DNA from 3 places in the Serratia ureilytica genome. Region 2 is predicted to be linked to each of the others. Evidence: predicted binding sites of a transcription regulator. Region 2 holds the regulator's gene; each other region holds the start of a gene.
The links. The regulator PurR, encoded in region 2, represses purine synthesis genes. The targets are predictions, from matches to a motif close to CANGCAAACGTTTGCNTG.
Positions count from the first base shown of each region.

Region 1: guaB (IMP dehydrogenase) is a predicted target of PurR. The motif match lies at 3,637-3,654, and genes of this name have one in related genera.
Region 3: cybB (cytochrome b561) is a predicted target of PurR. The motif match lies at 2,262-2,279, and genes of this name have one in related genera.

Region 1 is NZ_CP071320.1:1,158,997-1,165,705, reverse strand. It holds gene guaA (glutamine-hydrolyzing GMP synthase) at 431-2,008, opposite strand; gene guaB (IMP dehydrogenase) at 2,112-3,575, opposite strand; gene xseA (exodeoxyribonuclease VII large subunit) at 3,746-5,122, shown strand; gene J0X03_RS05370 (glycoside hydrolase family 31 protein) at 5,126-6,709, opposite strand, start outside.
Region 2 is NZ_CP071320.1:2,769,643-2,776,351, reverse strand. It holds gene J0X03_RS12900 (I78 family peptidase inhibitor) at 1-65, shown strand, start outside; gene cfa (cyclopropane fatty acyl phospholipid synthase) at 138-1,289, opposite strand; gene punC (purine nucleoside transporter PunC) at 1,633-2,844, opposite strand; gene punR (DNA-binding transcriptional activator PunR) at 2,968-3,924, shown strand; gene purR (HTH-type transcriptional repressor PurR) at 3,912-4,937, opposite strand; gene cydH (cytochrome bd-I oxidase subunit CydH) at 5,259-5,348, shown strand; gene sodB (superoxide dismutase [Fe]) at 5,413-5,991, opposite strand; gene J0X03_RS12865 (C40 family peptidase) at 6,192-6,709, opposite strand, start outside.
Region 3 is NZ_CP071320.1:4,065,533-4,072,241, reverse strand. It holds gene J0X03_RS19265 (hypothetical protein) at 1-327, opposite strand, end outside; gene J0X03_RS19260 (hypothetical protein) at 324-1,610, opposite strand; gene cybB (cytochrome b561) at 1,664-2,188, opposite strand; gene J0X03_RS19250 (ABC transporter substrate-binding protein) at 2,466-4,067, opposite strand; gene J0X03_RS24225 (winged helix-turn-helix transcriptional regulator) at 4,224-4,466, opposite strand; gene J0X03_RS24220 (hypothetical protein) at 4,384-4,557, shown strand; gene J0X03_RS19240 (NAD(P)H-dependent oxidoreductase) at 4,662-5,429, shown strand; gene J0X03_RS19235 (hypothetical protein) at 5,426-5,674, opposite strand; gene J0X03_RS19230 (Exc2 family lipoprotein) at 5,867-6,271, shown strand; gene J0X03_RS19225 (DsbA family protein) at 6,505-6,709, shown strand, end outside.

The sequences.
Region 1 (6,709 bases), 1.6 Mb from region 2:
GGGCGCACGGAGTCCTTTTATTTTCGCAGAGGATTAATTAGCTACGCCATCGCCCGATGCCGATGAGTCGACGCGCCTCAATACGGCAATTCATTATGTCGCGGCCCGGCGGATACGGTGAATAAAGCCCCGTTATCCGACGACATCATCGCACCGGCGAAGTGCGCGTGGTTGCAGAATACCGTTCTGCGGATAGGCGCAAAGCCGAGATGGGAAACGCAGCGCCTCAGGAAATGAGCCGTAAGCAAAGCGCAGGCGGCTCCGCGCGGGCTGTCCTCTCCGTTCGCCCCTCTCTCAACCCAGCCCTCCTTTCGGAGCGGAGGCCGTCTACGGCACAGGGCGCCAAACATCGGGCATAAAAAAACCCGCCGTTAAGCGGGTTTGGTTCTCATGTGCGGTTCACTGACGCCAGCCTACGCCGGACGCGGGATTACTCCCACTCGATCGTCGCCGGCGGCTTGCCGCTGATGTCGTACACCACGCGGGAGATGCCGTCCACTTCGTTGATGATGCGGTTGGACACGCGGCCGAGGAAGTCATACGGCAGATGCGCCCAGTGCGCGGTCATGAAGTCGATGGTTTCCACCGCACGCAGGGAGACCACCCAGTCGTATTTGCGGCCGTCGCCCATCACGCCGACCGAGCGCACCGGCAGGAACACGGTGAACGCCTGGCTGACTTTGTTGTACAGATCGGCTTTGTGCAGCTCTTCGATGAAGATGGCGTCGGCGCGGCGCAGCAGATCGCAGTACTCTTTCTTCACTTCGCCCAGCACGCGCACGCCCAGACCCGGGCCCGGGAACGGGTGACGGTACAGCATGTCGTACGGCAGGCCCAGTTCCAGGCCAATTTTGCGCACTTCGTCTTTGAACAGCTCTTTCAGCGGCTCAACCAGGCCCAGCTTCATCTCTTTCGGCAGGCCGCCCACGTTGTGGTGCGACTTGATCACGTGCGCTTTGCCGGTGGCGGAAGCGGCGGATTCAATTACGTCCGGGTAGATGGTGCCCTGCGCCAGCCATTTCACCTGCTCTTGCTTGCAGGCTTCTTCGTCGAACACTTCAACGAACACGCGGCCGATGATTTTACGCTTGGCTTCCGGCTCGTCGACGCCCGCCAGCGCGGTCAGGAAGCGGTTTTCCGCCTCGACGTGCACGATGTTCAGGCCGAAGTGGTCGCCGAACATTTCCATCACCTGCTTGGCTTCGTTCAAGCGCAGCAGGCCGTTGTCGACGAACACGCAGGTCAGACGCTTGCCGATGGCGCGGTGCAGCAGCATCGCGGTCACGGAGGAGTCAACGCCGCCGGACAGGCCGAGGATCACGTGGTCTTCACCCACCTGCTCGCGGATGCGCTCAACCGCATCTTCGATGATGGTCGCCGGCGTCCACAGGGCCTCACACTGGCAGATGTCCAGTACGAAGCGCTCCAGCATGCGCTGGCCCTGACGGGTGTGGGTCACTTCCGGGTGGAACTGCACGCCGTAGAAGCGTTTTTCTTCGTTGGCCATAATGGCGAACGGGCAGGTATCGGTGCTGGCGACGGTCACGAAGTCGGACGGGATCGCGGTCACTTTGTCGCCGTGGCTCATCCACACGTCCAGCAGCGGTTTGCCGGCCGGGCTGATGGCGTCTTCGATGTCGCGCAGCAGCGCGCTCTCGTTGACGATTTCCACCTGCGCGTAGCCGAACTCGCGTTCGTTGGAGCCCTGCACATGGCCACCCAGCTGCATCGCCATGGTCTGCATGCCGTAGCACACGCCCAGCACCGGCACGCCGGCGTTGAACACGTAGTCAGGGGCGCGCGGGCTGCCGGCTTCGGTGGTGCTTTCCGGGCCGCCGGACAGGATGATGCCGCTTGGGTTGAATTCGCGGATCTGCTCTTCGCTAACGTCCCAGGCCCACAGTTCGCAGTAAACGCCGATTTCGCGCACGCGGCGGGCGACCAGTTGGGTGTATTGCGAACCGAAGTCCAGTATGAGGATGCGATGCTTATGGATATTTTGTGTCATGTGAGGCGAATTCCAGCAACAAGAGAAAAAGAGCGAAAATGTATGTTTTCGGGATGGGGCTTAGCGCCCCACCCCGGCCTCTCACTCAGGAGAGGTTAAGGCATCAGCCCATGCGGTAGTTCGGCGACTCTTTGGTGATGGTCACGTCGTGCACGTGGCTTTCCTGAATGCCAGCGCCGCTGATGCGCACGAACTCCGCCTTGGTGCGCAGATCGTCGATGGTGGCGCAGCCGGTCAGGCCCATGCAGGAGCGCAGGCCGCCCATCTGCTGGTGCACGATGGCTTTCAGCATGCCTTTATAGGCCACGCGGCCTTCGATACCTTCCGGCACCAGTTTGTCGGCGGCGTTATCGGTCTGGAAGTAACGGTCGGAAGAGCCTTTGGACATCGCGCCCAGCGAGCCCATGCCGCGGTAAGATTTGAACGAGCGACCCTGATACAGCTCGATTTCGCCCGGAGATTCTTCGGTGCCCGCCAGCATGGAGCCGACCATCACGCAAGAGGCGCCCGCGGCGATCGCTTTGGCGATATCGCCGGAGAAGCGGATGCCGCCGTCGGCGATAACCGGAATGCCGGTGCCTTCCAGCGCTTCCACCGCGTCGGCGATGGCGGTGATCTGCGGTACGCCTACGCCGGTCACGATGCGGGTGGTACAGATGGAGCCAGGGCCGATACCCACTTTCACCGCGCTCACGCCGGCTTCAGCCAGCGCTTTGGCGCCCGCTGCGGTCGCGACGTTGCCGCCGACGATCTGCAGATCCGGGTATTTGGCGCGGGTTTCGCGGATGCGCTGCAACACGCCTTCGGAGTGGCCGTGCGAGGAGTCGATCAGCAGGACGTCAACGCCTGCCGCCACCAGCGCATCAACGCGCTCTTCGTTGCCGGCGCCGGCGCCGACCGCCGCGCCCACGCGCAGACGGCCGTGCTCGTCTTTACAGGCGTTCGGCTTACGTTCCGCTTTTTGGAAGTCTTTAACGGTGATCATGCCCAGCAGGTGGAAGCTGTCGTCCACCACCAGCGCTTTTTCTACGCGCTTTTCGTGCATCTTCTGCAGCACCACGTCGCGCGCTTCACCTTCTTTCACGGTGACCAGGCGATCTTTCGGCGTCATCACCGCAGTCACCGGCTGAGTCAGATCGGTCACGAAGCGCACGTCGCGGCCGGTAATGATGCCGACCAGCTCGTTGTCTTCGGTGACGACCGGATAACCGGCGAAGCCGTTGCGCGCGGTCAGCTCTTTCACTTCCTGCAGCGTGGTGGCCGGGGTAACGGTCTGCGGGTCGGTGACTACGCCGCTTTCATGTTTTTTCACGCGGCTGACTTCTTCAGCCTGGCGCTCGATGGACATGTTTTTGTGGATGAAGCCCAGGCCGCCTTCCTGCGCCAGCGCGATGGCCAGGCCGGATTCGGTAACGGTATCCATGGCTGCGGACAGCATAGGGATGTTCAGGCGGATGGTTTTGGTCAGTTGAGTGCCGAGCTCTGCGGTGTTAGGCAGAACCGTGGAGTGGGCTGGAACCAGGAGGACGTCGTCAAACGTCAGAGCTTCTTTAGCGATACGTAGCATGGGCAATATCTCACCAGGGTGGGCTGTGAAAAAGATAAAATATTGCCGCGGCATTATACAGAGCGGAATCGGTTGCCTCCAGCACTTTCTTACAAAAAGTCTTGATTACCTTTTTCAGCCATGTAGTATCGACCAATTAAGTGATTGTTTTGAAATTTGATCTGGGTCACATGTCGCTACCTGTTTCGCCTTCCATTTTTACCGTAAGCCGCCTGAATCAGACGGTTCGCCAACTGCTGGAAATGGAAATGGGGCAGATTTGGCTCTCCGCCGAGATCTCCAACCTCTCCCAGCCCGCCTCCGGCCACTGGTATTTCACCCTGAAAGACGACCGCGCCCAGGTGCGCTGCGCGATGTTCCGCAACAGCAATCGCCGCGTCACCTTCCGGCCGCAAAACGGCCAGCAGGTCTTGGTGCGCGCCAGCATCACGCTGTATGAACCGCGCGGCGACTACCAGCTGATCGCCGAGAGCATGCAGCCCGCCGGCGACGGCCTGCTGCAGCAACAGTTCGAGCAGTTGAAACAGCGCCTGAGCGCCGAAGGGCTGTTCGATCAGCAGTTCAAGCAGCCGCTGCCCGCCCCGGCCAAACGCGTCGGGGTGATCACCTCCGCCAGCGGCGCGGCGCTGCACGATATCCTGCAGGTATTGCAGCGGCGCGATCCGTCGCTGCCGATCGTCATCTACCCCACCTCGGTGCAGGGCGCGGAAGCGCCGATGCAGATCGTGCGCGCCATCGAGACCGCCAACCGCCGCGATGAATGCGACGTGCTGATCGTCGGCCGCGGCGGCGGTTCGCTGGAGGATCTGTGGAGCTTCAACGACGAACGCGTGGCGCGGGCGATCTTCGCCAGCCGCATTCCGATCGTCAGCGCCGTCGGCCATGAAACCGACGTCACCATCGCCGACTTCGTCGCCGATCTGCGCGCGCCGACCCCTTCCGCCGCCGCCGAACTGGTGAGCCGCAATCAGCTCGAGCTGTTGCGCCAGCTGCAGTCGCAGCAGCAGCGGCTGGAGATGGCGATGGATTACTACCTGGCGCAGCGCCAGCAGCAGTTCACCCGCATTCATCACCGTTTACAGCAGCAGCATCCGCATCTGCGCCTGGCGCGCCAGCAGACGCTGCTGTTCAAGCTGCAGCGCCGAATGGAAGACGGCATGCAGCAGCAGCTGCGCCTGGCCGCCCGCCGCAGCGAACGCGTCCAGCAGCGGCTGGCGCAGGTGCAGCCGCAGGGCCGCATTCACCGCTACCAACAGCGCGTGCAGCAGCAGGAATACCGTCTGCAGCAGGCGATGGAGCGCCAGCTCAACGCCTACCGCCAGCGTTTCGGCGTGGCGTGCAGCCAGCTGGAGACCGTCAGCCCGCTGGCGACGCTGGCGCGCGGCTACAGCGTGACGCAAACTCCGCGCGGCGAGCTGCTGAAAACCACCAAGCAGGCGCAGGTCGGCGAGCTGCTGAAAACCCGCCTGCAGGATGGCTGGGTGGAAAGCGAGGTGAAAACCATCACCGTCGCCAAAAAGCCACGCAAGAAGCGCGCGGCCGAGTAAGCCCTACTCCAGCGTAAAACGCTCGCCCGGTTCACCGTTCACCCACAGCGCGCGCGTTTCGCCTTCCGGCAGGCTGAGCGTCAGCGTGCGCCAGGCCGGGCGGAAATGCCCTTCCGTCGTGATATCCAGCATGATGCGCTGATGGTCGCAGCGCATTTCCCAGCGCAGCCACAGCGCCTCGCCCTGCCGCCAGCCGTCGCTTTCGCCGTCGTCCTCAAACAGCAGCCCGCCGCTCGCCCCGCCGCCCTTGAGCGGAAACAGCCGCAGCTCGCGCCGATCGTCGGCGGCCACGTCCACATGCGCCAACCGCTGCGACAGCGGCAGCGCCGCCCCGGCGCGCACCAGCAGCGGCAGACGCTCCAACGGCGCCGCCAGCGTCACCGTCTGGCCGCCGCCGAACCACTGGCCGCTGTAGAAGCAGTACCAGCCTTCGCCGTTATCCGGCAGATACACCGAACGGCGACGTTGCCCCGGCTCCACCACGCTGGCCACCAGCAGATCGCGGCCAATCAGAAAATCGTCGTTTTCGCCAAAGGTGCGCGCATCCTGTTCGTGATCGAGAAAAGTCGGGCGCAGCATCGGCTCGTCGTCGGCGCAGGCCTGCCACAGCAGCGTGTAGAAATACGGCAGCAGCCGGTAACGCAGGTTGATCGCCTCGCGCACCGCCGGGGTGGCGGCCGGGTACATCCAGGGTTCGTTGACCGTGGCGTCGTCATTCCAGGAGTGGATGGTGAAACGCGGGTGCATCACGCCGTTTTGTACCCAGCGCACCAGCAGCTCCGCGTCCGGTTTGTCACCGGAGAAGCCACCGACGTCATGGCCGAGGTTATACAACCCGGACAGGCTCATGCCCAACCCCATGCGAATGTTGTAGCGCAGCGTCTGCCAGCTGGTGCGATTATCGCCGCTCCAGGTCTGCACGTAGCGCTGCATGCCGGCGCAGCCGGAGCGCGAGATCAGGTACGGCCGCCGCTGCGGCGCAAAGCGCAACTGGGCCTCCATCGAGGCGCGCATCATCAGCAGCGGCATCACCGGGCGGAGATGTTTGATGGCGATCGGCCGTCCAAAGCCGTGGCAGCGTGCTTCGCCGTCCCACACTTCGTACTCGTTGTTGTCGTTCCAGGTCGAATCGATGCCCATCTCCAGCAGCTGCTGTGTGACGCCCTGCTGCCACCATCGCACCGTCGCCGGATTGGTGAAGTCGAGGTGCGATCCTTCGTCGTCCCAGAAGCTGGAGCGTTCCGGCGCGTCGCTTTGCGAATCGCGGATAAACAGCCCCTGCGCCGCCACCTCTTGATACTGCGGATGATCCTGCAGCAGGCACGGCTTGATGTTGGCCGCCAGCTTGAGGCCGGCGTCGTGAAACGCCTGGCTGAGCAGCCTAGGCTGCGGCACCTTGTCATAGTTCCAGTTAAACACGTAGCGTTTGTTGTTGATCGAGGTGTAGCCCGACGACAGCTGGAAAGAGTCGCAGGGGATGGCATGTTGACGGCACAGCGCAATGAACTGTTGCAGCTGCTGCTGGGCGTCCGGCGCGTCGGTGTAGTGCATGGTCGAACCGCTGTAGCCCAGGCTCCACTTCGGCCC
Region 2 (6,709 bases):
ACCTGCGCCGTCTGAACTTCCTCGGCGATAGCAACGATAAAATCATCCGCGTTTACTGCGGCTAAGCCGCCTGGTTCGAAAGAGCAAAAAAAGCCCCGGCGATGAGGTTGCCGGGGCTTTTTTTATTAGGGGAGCGTTCAGCGTGCGACGCGGATGCCGCCTTCAACGCCTTTCGGGCTGAACACCACCTGCCACAGCTGCAGATCGCGCGCCCGAAACGCGCCGGCGCAGGCGTTCAGGTAATAGCTGAACATCCGCTCGAAGCGCTCGGAATAACGTGGAGCAAGCTGCGGCCACGCCTGCTTGAAGCGCTCGAACCAGGCCATCAGCGTGCGATCGTAGTCGGCGCCGATGTTGTGCCAGTCTTCCATCACGAAATGGCCTTCGCTGGCCTCGGCGATATGCCTCACCGAGGGCAGGCAGCCGTTCGGGAAGATATATTTGTTGATCCACGGATCGACGTTCATGTCGGTCTTGTTGGAACCGATGGTGTGCAGCAGGAACAGGCCGTGCGGCGCCAGATTGCGCTCTACCACGTTGAAATAGGTGCGATAGTTTTTCGGCCCGACGTGCTCGAACATGCCGACCGAGACGATGCGATCGAACTGCTGATGCAGATCACGATAGTCCTGCAGCAGGATCTGCACGTCCAGCCCGGCGCAGCGTGCCTGAGCCAGCTTCTGCTGCTCGGCGGAAATGGTCACGCCGACCACCGACACGCCGTAATTTTTCGCCGCATAGGCGGAGAGGCCGCCCCAGCCGCAGCCGATGTCCAGCAAGCGCATGCCCGGCTGCAGCTGCAGTTTTTCGCAGATCATCCGCAGTTTCGCTTCTTGCGCTTCCTCCAGCGTGGCGGCGTCTTTCCAGTAGCCGCAGGAGTACTGCATGTAAGGATCGAGCATCAGCGTAAACAGATCGTTGCCAAGATCGTAATGCTCTTTGCCGACGATCCAGGCGCGCTTTTTCGATTGCAGATTGGTCAGGCGCGCCGCGGCGATACGCAGGGTATCTTTCAGGTGGTGGGGGAGCTTCTTCTCCAGCCCGGCGCTGACCACGCGCTGGAAGAATATATCCAGCCGCTCGCATTCCCACCAACCATCCATATAGCTCTCGCCTAGACCCAGGGAGCCTTGCTGCAAAACGCGTTTAAAGAATTCGGGGTTTTTAACCTGAATATCGAAAGGGCGCGATCCGTTAATTTCGATACCGGCCAGACCGAGCATTTCGTGCGCGATACGGTACCACTGGTTATCCTGGATGCTCAGATCTTCTATACACGATGAACTCATAGCTTCTCCATCACCTTCTTCTGACTGATGACCCGTTAGGAAACAGCTTAGACAATTTCTGCGGGTGCATACGTATACCGACGGGAAATAAGCCCGCGGCGTCTGATATCCGACTATGAACAGAGGAAATTTAAAGAAGCGACCCGACGCAAACGGCGCAGGATAAACGCCTCTTCAAAAAAGAGTGTGACGCAAGACGCGTACACAACAGCTAATTGAGATATAGAGATTATAAGGTGTTACTTTACAAGGTTGTTTTTGAGTATAGGCGCGCCGAGGCATTGACTCAACTGTAAATCGCACTCGGCACGCATATTCTTTAAGTGATTATTTAGCTTGGCAATTATGACGCTGAGTTAGCATGTTCGCGCGCCGTTTCTTGCGGCGCCTTGGCCGCTTTTCCCCGCTGCAGGAAATACCCCAGCGCGGCCAGTATCACCGTGGACACCATCACCGTCACCGTCGCCAACAGCGGCTGCGCAATAAACGTCGATACCAGCATGCTCGCCACGAAACACAGCCCCAGCTGCAGCGTATTTTGCAGCGCGGCGGCTTTGCCGCTGCTGTCCGGGAACGGCATCAGCGCGTTGGCCACCATGATCGGATAGCCGGCGCCGTTGACCAGCGCCATCACGCAGAACGGGATCAGGAGCGTGGTGAGCGTCGGATTGGTCAGGGTTGCCACCAGATACAGGGCCACCATGCTGACAGCATAAGCTACCAGCAGCCACGGCAGCAGGGTTTTGCCATTGATGCGCTTGAGCGCGGCGCGGCACCCGTAACCGCCCAGCAGGAAGGCCAGCGTCTGCGGCACATAGCTCAGGCCGATGTCGCTCGGGCCGTAGCCCATATCACCGAGGATAAACGGCGAGCCGGTCAGCCAGGCGAAGAAACCGGCCGAACAGGCGGCGTACATGGCGACATTGCCACTGAATACCGGGGATTTCAATAATTGCCAAAAACTGACGCTGCTTTTTGGCGCGTCGACGGCGGGTTTTGGCCTGGCGTTCTCTTTGAGCAGCAGCGTCGGCAACAGCAACAAGGCGGTGATGGCCAGCAGCACGGCGAAGATCGCGCGCCAGCTGGCGTGGTTCAGCAGCCAGGCGCCCAGCAGCGGCGCCAGCGCCGGCGATAGCGCCACCAGCGGCATGATGGTGGCGAATACGCGGTTGGCCTGGCCTTCACGATAGCGGTCGACCACCAGCGCTTGCCAGATGGCGGCGGCGGAACAGACACCTACGGCCTGAATAAAGCGCAGTATCCAGAGCTGCGCGGCATTTTCCACCCACAGCATGCCCAGGCAGCCGAGCGCGAACAGCGTTAGGCCAATCAACAATACCGGTTTGCGTCCCAGACGGTCGGAGAGCGGCCCCCACAGCAGCTGCGCGAAGGCGAAGCCGGCCAAAAAGATGCTCAGGCTGGCGCTGACCGCGCCGGCGGAAATTTGCAGTTCCTCCCGCATGGCGCCGAAGGCGGGCAGGTACATATCGGTCGCCAGATAACCCAGCATGCTCAGGCCGGCGAGGTAGAACATAAAACCAAAGGAATTTCGCATGGTATTTCTCGTTAATATTTTAGTGTCGCAGGTTTTTAGCGCCGGCCAGTGTATCCGGCTGGATCTCTGCTTGTGAAACGGTAATATTTGCAAAGTGCTGTTAAAAAAATTGAAGGCAAAGCGATGTGGTCTGAATATTCTCTCGAGGTCGTTGATGCGGTGGCGCGCACCGGCAGTTTCAGCGCGGCGGCGCAGGAGCTGCACCGGGTGCCGTCGGCGGTAAGTTATACCGTGCGGCAGCTGGAGCAATGGCTGGCGGTGCCGCTGTTTGAGCGGCGTCACCGAGATGTGGAACTGACGCCGGCCGGCGCGCTGTTTATCAAGGATGCGCGAGCTGTTATCAAAAAAATGCTCGACACCCGCCGCCACTGTCAACAGGTGGCCAACGGCTGGCGCGGTCAGCTGAATATCGCGGTGGACATCATCGTCAAACCGCAGCGCAGCCGCCAGCTGGTGCTGGATTTCTACCGTCATTTCCCCGACGTCGAGTTGATGCTGCAACCCGAGGTGTTTAACGGCGTGTGGGATGCGTTGGTGGACGGCAGGGTGGACATGGCGATCGGCGCCACCCGCGCGGTGCCGGTCGGCGGCGGCTTCGCTTTCCGCGACATGGGGGATATGAACTGGCTGTGCGTAGTCAGCCCACAGCATCCGCTGGCGCAGCTGGCAGGGCCGTTGAATGACGATCGGTTGAGGCCGTACCCTGCGCTTTGTCTGGAAGACACCTCGCGCAATCTGCCCAAGCGCGTCACCTGGACGCTGGATAACCAGCGGCGGCTGGTGGTGCCGGACTGGACCTCGGCGCTCGACTGTTTGTGCGCCGGATTGTGCGTCGGCATGATGCCGGCGCATCTGGCGCTGCCGCGGGTGCAGCGCGGTGAGCTGAAGGCGTTGCAGTTGCAGCAGCCGTTTCCCGCCAGCCCCTGCTGCCTGACCTGGCAACAGGATAAACCGTCACCGGCGATGAGCTGGCTGCTGGCGTATTTGGGCGATGGCGAGACGCTGAATCAGGAGTGGCTGAGTGAGGCGGCACCGGAAGCCGTGCCGGCTTCCGGTAGGGAGGAGGATCAGCGGCGGTAGTCGATGAACGGACCGTCGGCGACCGAACGGCGTTCGACCAGCTTCGGATGCACTTCGATCACCTGCGATTCTTCGCGCTTGCTGATGATGCGATCCAGCAGCATGGTGAAGGCCATTTCGCCCAGACGTTCTTTCGGCTGATGAATGGTGGTCAGCGCCGGGGTGAAGTAGCGGGCGTTGCGCACGTTGTCGTAGCCGATCACGGAAATATCCTGCGGCACCCGCAGCCCCAGTTCGTCGGCGGCGCAGATGGCGCCCATCGCCATGATGTCGCCGCCGCAGAATACCGCGGTCGGTCGCTGTTTCTGCGACAGAATTTGATGCATCGCCTTGTAACCGGACTCCGGCTCGAAGTCACCCTGGACTATCCACTCTTCGCGAATATCGATATGCGCTTCCTGCAGCGCCTTCATAAAGCCCTGATGACGGCCGCCGCCGGTGTTGCGCGACAGCTGGCCCGGGATAGCGCCGATATCGCGGTGGCCGCGCTCGATCAGGTAACGGCCGGCCAGATAGCCGCCTTCGAACGCGTTATCGATGATGGTGTCGGTGAAGTCGCCGCGCGCGGCGCCCCAGTCCATTACCACCATCGGGATGTTGCGGTAGTCTTCCAGCATGCCCAGCAGCTGATCCGGGTATTCGGAACACATGACCAGCAGGCCGTCGACGCGCTTTTGCGCCAGCATCGCCAGGTAGGCGCGCTGTTTGTCCAGATTGTTGTGCGAGTTGCACAGGATCAGGGTATAGCCTTTGCTGTAGCAGCTGTTTTCCACCGCCTCGATCACTTCGGCAAAGTAGGGCGCTTCGCTCGAGGTGGCCAGCAGACCGATAGACTTGGTGTGATTGACTTTCAGGCTGCGCGCCACGGCGCTCGGCGAGTAGTGCAGCTCTTTGATGGCGGCCCACACGGCCGCTTTGGTCTCTTCGGCGACGAAACGAGTCTTATTGATGACGTGCGAAACGGTGGTGGTGGAAACGCCCGCGCGTTTGGCCACATCTTTAATCGTTGCCATGTAAGGAATGACTCCTGAACTCACATGTTTACAGCATGTAAGTGTGATGTTAATCGTTTGCCTACGTAGATCCTTCTCCAGAGAAGCGAAAACTGAGTTTTTAGTGTTGAAGTCGTCAGCGCTAATCAGGAGGGGCATGAATGCCGGTACGCAGTTGTGAACTGCGAATTTTGTCGCATATTGAACAAAAGTGGAAGAGGTAATCGAGATTATAAACCGGGAAATGATAACAAGATTTTATCGGCGAACTGTGGGAAAATGATTTGACGTACTAATTGTGCGCCTTTTATCCTTAGGAAAGCCCATTTTAAAGGAGTTGTCATGGATACCGATCTGAAGATGTCGCTGTTCACCACCGTTTGCGCATTGGCGATGATCATCGCTTTCAGCTTTGTCGCCGCGTTGAACTGATTTCCCGCCAGTTTTAAAAAAGGCGCAGCCAAGCTGCGCCTCATCACTTAGGCAAGCCCTGCGCTTACGCCAGGTTTTCCGCCGCGAAGGTCCAGTTGACCAACGCCCAGAAGTTTTCCAGGTATTTTGGACGCGCATTGCGGTAATCGATGTAATACGCGTGTTCCCACACGTCAACGGTCAGCAGCGGTTTGTCTTCGCCGGTCAGCGGGGTTGCCGCGTTGGAAGTGTTGACGATCGCCAGCGCGCCGTCCGGTTTTTTTACCAGCCAGGTCCAGCCGGCACCGAAGTTTTTCACGGCGGCATCGGTGAACTGCTCTTTGAACGCAGCGAAAGAGCCGAAGGATTTGACGATCGCCGCCGCCAGTTCGCCCTGCGGTTCACCGCCGCCCTGTGGCGACAGGCAGTGCCAGTAGAAGGTGTGGTTCCACACCTGCGCGGCGTTGTTGAACACGCCGCCGTTAGAGGTCTTGATGATCTCTTCGAGCGATTTGCCTTCGAACTCGCTGCCTTTCACCAGGTTGTTCAGGTTAACCACGTAGGTGTTGTGGTGTTTGCCGTAGTGGTATTCCAGAGTCTCGGCGGAGATGTGCGGCTCGAGCGCGTTTTTCTCATACGGTAATGCAGGTAATTCAAACGACATTGCTTCCTCCTTTACAGCGCCATTCAGCTTCTCGCCGGGGCGAACGCCGGATGGGCCGTTTTTTATTGTGGTCATTCAATCTTAACAATTTTCATCATAAAAAACAGGAGGAAAAGCGAGAAATGCGCGTGGGGGAGTGCGATGGGCGATAGCTTGAGCAGGCGGTTGCGGCCGAGGCCGCAACCGCGAAGAGCAGGGAATTAACGGATGGTTTTCGGCGTTACTACGCGGCGAGCGCCGATGTAGTGGTTCTGCCAATAGTCGTTATCGAGCTGGCTGATGCGGATCTCTTCGCCGGTGCGCGGCGACTGGATGAATTTGCCGTTGCCGAGGTAGACGCCGACATGATCCGCCACGCCGCGGTTGTTAATGCGGAAGAACACCAGATCGCCGCTTTCCAGTTCGCTTTTCTTGATCGGCGCCGCGTCGCGCAGGTGATACATTTCGTTGGCGGTGCGCGGCATCTTGATTTTCACCACGTCTTTATAGGCGTAATAGATGAGGCCGCTGCAGTCAAAGCCGGTGCGCGGCGAGCTGCCGCCCCAGCGGTAAGGCTTGCCCATCTGATCCATCAGCTTGGCCATCGCGGTCTGCTTGGCGTGCTGGTAACGCTTTTTGTGCGCTGGGCTGAGTTTCAATGGTTTTTCATCACGCGCCAGCTTGGCGGTGGCCATACCGGCTTCGCGGTGGCGGCCATAGCCTTTTTTGTAGCCCTTTT
Region 3 (6,709 bases), 1.3 Mb from region 2:
GTAGATCAACTCGTCGAGTTGCCCCAGCATCTGCAACCCCTTCGGGCCGGTGAATAACACCTGGCTGAGGTAGTTGGCCGCCCAGCCGTAGAAGCTGTTGTAGGCGCTGGTCTCACTTCTTTTACTGATGAGCAGCAGAGCGCCGTTCTGCGCCGGGTAGCTGTGGATGAGATCGTAACGGGCTATCGTCGGCAAGGCTTCGTCGCTCTGGGTCCATTGCCACTGTGCATAGCGTTGTTCAGGGGCGAGGAAATAGACGCCCAGCGCGCTGGCCAAAAACAGCGTCAGGATAATAAGGGGTCTTTTATAAAGCGCTAACGTCATCATTTCAGCTCCGTCACCTGTTCCTGCCGCCATAGCCTGCGGCGCAGATGGCGCAGGTATTTGAACGTCTTAAACGTGCGGTGCTGCTCAAAAGCGTAGAGGCGGCAGATCTGGGCGAAGCCCTCGATCAGCAGCGCCAGGCCGCTGATCATCAGCATCATCAGCAGCAGAATCGGCGGCAATTCACTGCCGAGGCGCTTCAGGGTCCAGGCATCCAGGTAAAAGCCCGCTGGGGTATCGGCGTTATCCCACACGATCATGCCGAGCATCAAACACATCATGATCGCGCCGAGGATGAAGACGACGCGTGCGCTCAGGTTAAGGCCGGCTTCGGTGAAGTAGCGGCTGCCGCCGATAAGATAGGTCTGGCGGTCGCGGTGATTGATGATCCCCCGCACCGTCGGCAACTCGGGGACGGTGTCGTTTTCGCAATACAGCACCTGCAGCGGATCGCCTTTGGCGATGAAAAGCGGATGTTGCCGACGAAATACCGGATGCAGTTTGGTATTGGGAACGTTGAGCGCGCGGGTCGTCAACGCGAAGTGCGTCTCCTTCTGGCGCCACGCATAAGTGTCCAAATACTGCACCTGCCGCGGGAGCTTATAGTCGCGGAGTTCGTAGCTCAGGGCGTTGACCGTCTCGATGCCGGAGGCCTCGACGCCGTCAGGAAGGGGAAGTGCGGTCTGCAGCGGTGCGGTCGTCGGCACGGCGTCTTTGCGGACGGCCCGGTATCTGATGCCGGGGATTTTCAGGCTGAGCGAATCGGGCGGCGTGACGTCTTGCCCCAGCAGCACGCGATCCAGCGCCCTGAGCAGGCGCCTGCGGCCGCGGTGCGCAATCAACAGGAGCTCTGAGCCGACGAACAGCACCAGGCCGATGCCGATAAGGCCGGCGATGATGGCGATAAAGAACAGGACGATGGTCAGCCAGGAGTCTTCCCGGTCCATGATGAAAAAGCCCGCCGGGAAACCGCCGGCCATCACGACGCCCAGCAGCAGCAGGGCGAAGTATTTCAGCTTGTATTTCAGCGTTCTGTCGGGCTCCAGGCGGCCTTTCGTGCCGTGCAGCAGCCAGTGCAGCCAGTAGCTGCCGTCCCGCAGGCGGTGGGCGCCGATCTTCACCCGATCGCCGGCGGCGAGCGTGGCCAGCAGATTTTCGCTGTCGCTGAAGTCATCGCGATAAAAAAAGAACGTCTGGCCGGAGGCGATGATCCTCACCAGATTGTCGGGCGCCGTCTGCTGGCAGGCGCATTGTTCGACGGTCACATGAAAAAATTGGGTTTGCATGTCATTCCCTGTCGGCGGGCGTGGCCCGAAAATTCATCCCTGGCGCCGGGTAATCAGCGCTTTTTCAGCAACGGCAGCATGCGCACCAGCGCATTGTCCTTGACGATATAGTGGTGGAACAGCGCGGCGGCGGCATGCAGGCCGATCAGCCAGTAGCCGAATGATGCCAGCGTTTTGTGCCAGCCGATAATCGCCCGCGCCTGCGGCCGATCGGCCACGTCGGCAAACGGCATCGGCAGGCCGAACAGAAACCATTCTTTGCCGCCCAGATAGCGCGAATAGACCCCCAGCACCGGCAGCGTCAGCAGCAGCAGGTAGATCAGGGTGTGCGTCAGGTGCGCCAGGCCGGTTTGCCACTTCGGCGGTTTGGGCGCGATGGCGGGCGAGGGGTGGCGCCAGCGCAGGAACAGGCGGGCGATCATCAGCGCAAATACCGTTACGCCGCAGCTGAAGTGGGTGACAACCAGCACGTACCAGGGGGCGCTGCCCGGTTCGGCAAAGCCCCGCAGCTCGATGGTGACGCAGGTGATGACCAGCAGGATCGCCACCAGCCAGTGCAGGCGAATTTGCCACGGCATGTAGGTGTTCTGCACCGGGTTACCTTTTGATGTTAAAGGGTCTGTGCGTCGATGGTAACGAAATGTTACATCGGAGGAAAGCGCGTGCGCGCAATTTAGGCAAAACGCCAGGCTCAACTCACTTATTAAGCTATTGGTTTAGTGGGGTATGCGCCTGACGGCAGGGGAGGCCGTGAGCGTCGTAAGGTATGAAGTTAACAGGCGGTAGATTCCGAGGCCGGTAGCTTATTAAGCGATGACGCGGGTTGCGCCGCAGCCCTCGCTGCGGCGCCTGGGATCAGTTCAATTTGGCCTTGACGAAATCGCTGCCGTTCACGTCCACCACGTAGCCGCTCAGGTTGCTGCGGGTGGCGTAGAACACTTTGCCGGTGGCCAGCGGCAGCCACGGCACCTGTTTGGCGAAGATCACCTGCGCCTGTTGGTACAGCTTGGCGCGCGCCTGCGGCTGGTTCTCCTGGATCGCCTGCTGGATCAGCCGGTCGTAATCCTTATCGCACCAGCGCGCCACGTTGGCGCCGCTCTGCACCCCGGCGCAGCCGAGCAGGGTGGCGAAGTTGTCCGGATCGCCGTTGTCCGATACCCAGCCGTACAGCGCGCTCTGCTGCTCGCCTTTGCGCAGCCCGGCCAGATACTGGCCCCACTCCCAGGTGACGATCTTGGCCTTCACGCCCACCTTCGCCCAGTCGCTCTGGATCATCTCGGCGATGCGCTTCGAGTTCGGGTTGTAAGGGCGCTGTACCGGCATCGACCAGATGTCGGTCTCAAAACCCTGCTCCAGCCCGGCCTGCTTCAGCAGCTCGCGCGCCTTCTGCGGATCGTAGGCGTACTCCGGCAGTTTATCGTTGTAGCCCAGCATGCCCGGCGGCAGCAGCGAATTGGCCGGTGTGCCGCTGTCTTTGAACACCGCGGCGACGATCGCTTTCTTGTCCACCGCGTAGCTCAGCGCCTGACGCACCAGCAGGTTGTCGAACGGTTTTTTCTGGGTGTTGAACGCCAGATAGCCGACGTTCAGCCCGGTAATGTCGTGCAACTGCAGGTTGCCGTCGGCCTTGATGGCGGCGAACTGTTCCGGCAGCGGCGCGGGGATGATCTGGCATTCGTTGGTTTTCAGCTTGGCCAGCCGGGTTTGCGGATCCGGCGTAATCGAGAAGATGAGGTGCTTGCTGGCCACTTCGCCCTGCCAGTAGTGCGGGTTGGCGATGTAGCGGATCAGCGAATCCTGCTTGTACTGCTGCAGCGCAAACGGCCCGGTGCCGATCGGCCAGTTGTCGACGTATTCCGGCGTGCCCTTTTTCAGCATCGCGTCGGCGTACTCGGCGGACAGGATCGAGGCGAAATCCATCGCCCAGTCGGCGACGAAGGCGGCGTTGGGCTGGCTCAGCGTGAAGCGCACGTGGTGTTCGTCCACCGCTTCCACCTTGGTGATCAGCTTATCCAGACCCATGTCGGTGAAGTATTCATAGTTGCCGCCGGAGACCTTGTGATACGGGTTGGCGGGATCCTTCTGCCGCATCACGGTGAACACCACGTCTTCGGCGTTAAAGTCGCGCGTTGGGGTGAAGTATTTGTTGCTGTTGAATTTCACGCCCTGGCGCAGGGTAAAGGTGTAGGTCTTGCCGTCCGGGCTGACGCTCCACTCGGTGGCCAGCGACGGGGCGGGCGTTTTATCGCTTTCGCGCAGCGTCACCAAGCGGTTGTACAGCACCTGCGAGGTGGCGATAAAGGTTGGCCCGGAGCTGGAGAGCTGCGGGTTGAACGATTCCGGCGAGGCGACGGTGCAGTACACCAGCGCATCGGAAGCGGCCAGCGCGCTGCCCGCCGACAACAGGCCGCAGCCGGCCAGCACCAATCCGGCGATAGGGTGTTTTAAAAACGTCAAGGCAAGATCCTCAGGTGGAGTGGGCCGTTACCGGCGAATTGATTTAACTATAGATAACGGATGGCGAGACGGGGAACAAGCGTCTCACCTGCGCATTCTGTGCGCCGCGCGTTGCTTGCCAAACCGCTTTACTGGGTCTCGCGCTTGCGGTCGGCATCATAGCGCTCGCGAGCGGCGTCCAGCTCGGGGAAATGGTATTCCGCCCAGCGGTCCAGCGCCGTCAGCGTCTCGACCAGCGAGCAGGCGACGGCGCTGAGCCGATATTCCACATGTGCCTGATTTTTTTTCACTTAAATCCAGCCGCTCGAGCAGCCCGTTGCGTTCCAACTGGCGCAGCGTTTGCGTCAGCACCTTCTGCGAAATGCCGTCGATGCGGCGCAGCAGTTCGCCGTTGCGCATTGGCCGCTGCGCCAGCGCAGGCAGGATCAACATCACCCACTTGCCGGAAATCAGCGCCAGCGCATCGCGCGCGGAGCACTTGCTCGAATAGACGTCGCCGGGATAAGCCATTGGGGGTTACCTTCAGGTGCGTAATTGCCAAGGGTGCGATAAAGCCACAGCATAGCAGCACCACCTTACAACGGGAGAAACAGGATGAACGTGCTGATTGTGCTGGCTCACCCCGAGCCGCATTCCTTCAATGCCCATTTGGCCGAACAGGCGCGGCAGGCCTGCCTGGCGCAGGGGCATCAGGTGAAGACGGTCGATTTGTATCAGGAGGGATTTGATCCGCGCGAGAGCGCCGGCCATTACCCCAGCAGAAAGCAGGCGGACAGATTTGATGCGATGCAGGAGCAGCGCCATCACTGGACGACTCAGGCGCTGCCGGCGGAGATCCGGCGGCATATCGAGCTGCTGCACTGGGCGGATACGCTGGTGTTGCAGTTTCCTTTCTGGTGGTTCGGCGCGCCGGCCATCATCAAAGGCTGGATGGATCGGGTGTTCGTTTACGGCGGGATCTACGACAGCCGCCACCGCCATGAGAACGGCGTAATGCGCGGCAAACGGGCGCTGCTGACCGTCACCGCCGGCGCTTCCGCACAGGCCTGCGCGCCGAACGGGCGTGACGGCGATATGCGGCTGATGCTGTGGCCCATCATGCATGCGTTGCACTATATCGGTTTTAGCGTGCTGGAGCCGTTCCTGGTCTATGGCGTGCGCGGCGGGTTGGCGGGCGAGGCTCTGCAGGCGCAAAACGCCGCGTTGGCGCAGGTGACGCAGGCGTACCGGGACGGTTTGAACGCGTTTTCCGCCTGGCCGGCTGTGCCGTTCAATCGCAATGAAGATTTTGACGCCGATCTGGCGCTGAAGCCCGGCGCGCCGGTGTACAGTCCGTTCGTGCGGCATTGCGATCCGGATTAGAATCCGGCCTTCAGCAGTTCCTCGCGCAAATCGTCGATAATCGCCGGTTCGATGTCGGGGAACTGCTGCTGAATATCGGCGATGGCTTCGGCCACGCTCGGGCCGGCGAAGGTGCCGGAGAAGGGCAGCAGCGGCAGGTTCGCGTCGCTGTCCGGCAGTTCGCCGCGGATGGTGCCGGTGATCATGCCCGCTTTTTTTTCCGCCGTGAGGTCGTACTCCCCCACGCTTTTGTCGATCGGTTTCATTGGCCGCCTCGCTGTCGGTGAGTGTTTATCCTGTCTGTTAAAGCATAGTGTTTCAGGCAATGAATACCAATCAATGTATATAATATTAATATAAAACAAGGCGATGCGCGTTTTGTTGTTTGACGTTCGCCGGGAGCTGGCGCTATGCTCTTGGCGCTAAAGGAACCTTCCTCACTGACAGGGACAGACGACATGAAAAGACTGAAAAGCGCGGCGCTGTTGTTGCCGCTGTTGGCGCTCAGCGCCTGCACCCATCACCTCAGCAGCGCCGAGCTGCATGCCAAGCACTACATTTATCAAACCCGCGACGATTTCGATCCGCAATTCCGCACCGATGTGAACGGCAGTATTAAGAACGCCGTGCCGATGTTCGAACAGTTCTACCAGCTGGGGAAAAAGGATCGCGCGGCAGGCGTGGCGCGCAGCGAGGCGCAGAAAAAGGCTGACTATCTGGCCAGCCCGGAATTCCAGCAGAACATGGAACACAAAACCATTTTCATCAACCGCACTTACAGCGGCTCCGACAACCCTAAACGCCGCCAGGTGTTCTCGCAGGAAGCTGTGGGCGCGTACTGGGACGGTTACGAAGGGCGCTGAACATAATCCCTCACAAATATACCCGTCATACTTGAAGCTGCATCTGTGTTGACTGCGAGCGCTCACCCCAGTCACTTACTTGAGTAAGCTCCTGGGGACTCCCGCTCTTGCCGCCGTGATGCAACTCCAATTATTTAGGGTATAGAAGGTAATAAAAACTGGTCTTCTGGCGGTTATTTGATTATAAAAACCGCCGCTAAGGACGATGTTCATAGATGAAACCAGGAGTGTTTATGTTGGCAAAAGTTAAGCGTTCGTTCGCCGCCGCCGTCGTATTGATGTTGGCGCTGCCCGCGGTTCAGGCCGCGGATTACCGCGCGGGCGAGCAATACACCCGGCTGGATAAGCCGGTGGCCGCCGCGCCGGCGGTGGTGGAATTTTTCTCCTTCTACTGCGGCCCCTGCTATCAGTTCGCCGAAACCTACCGCGTAGGCAGTA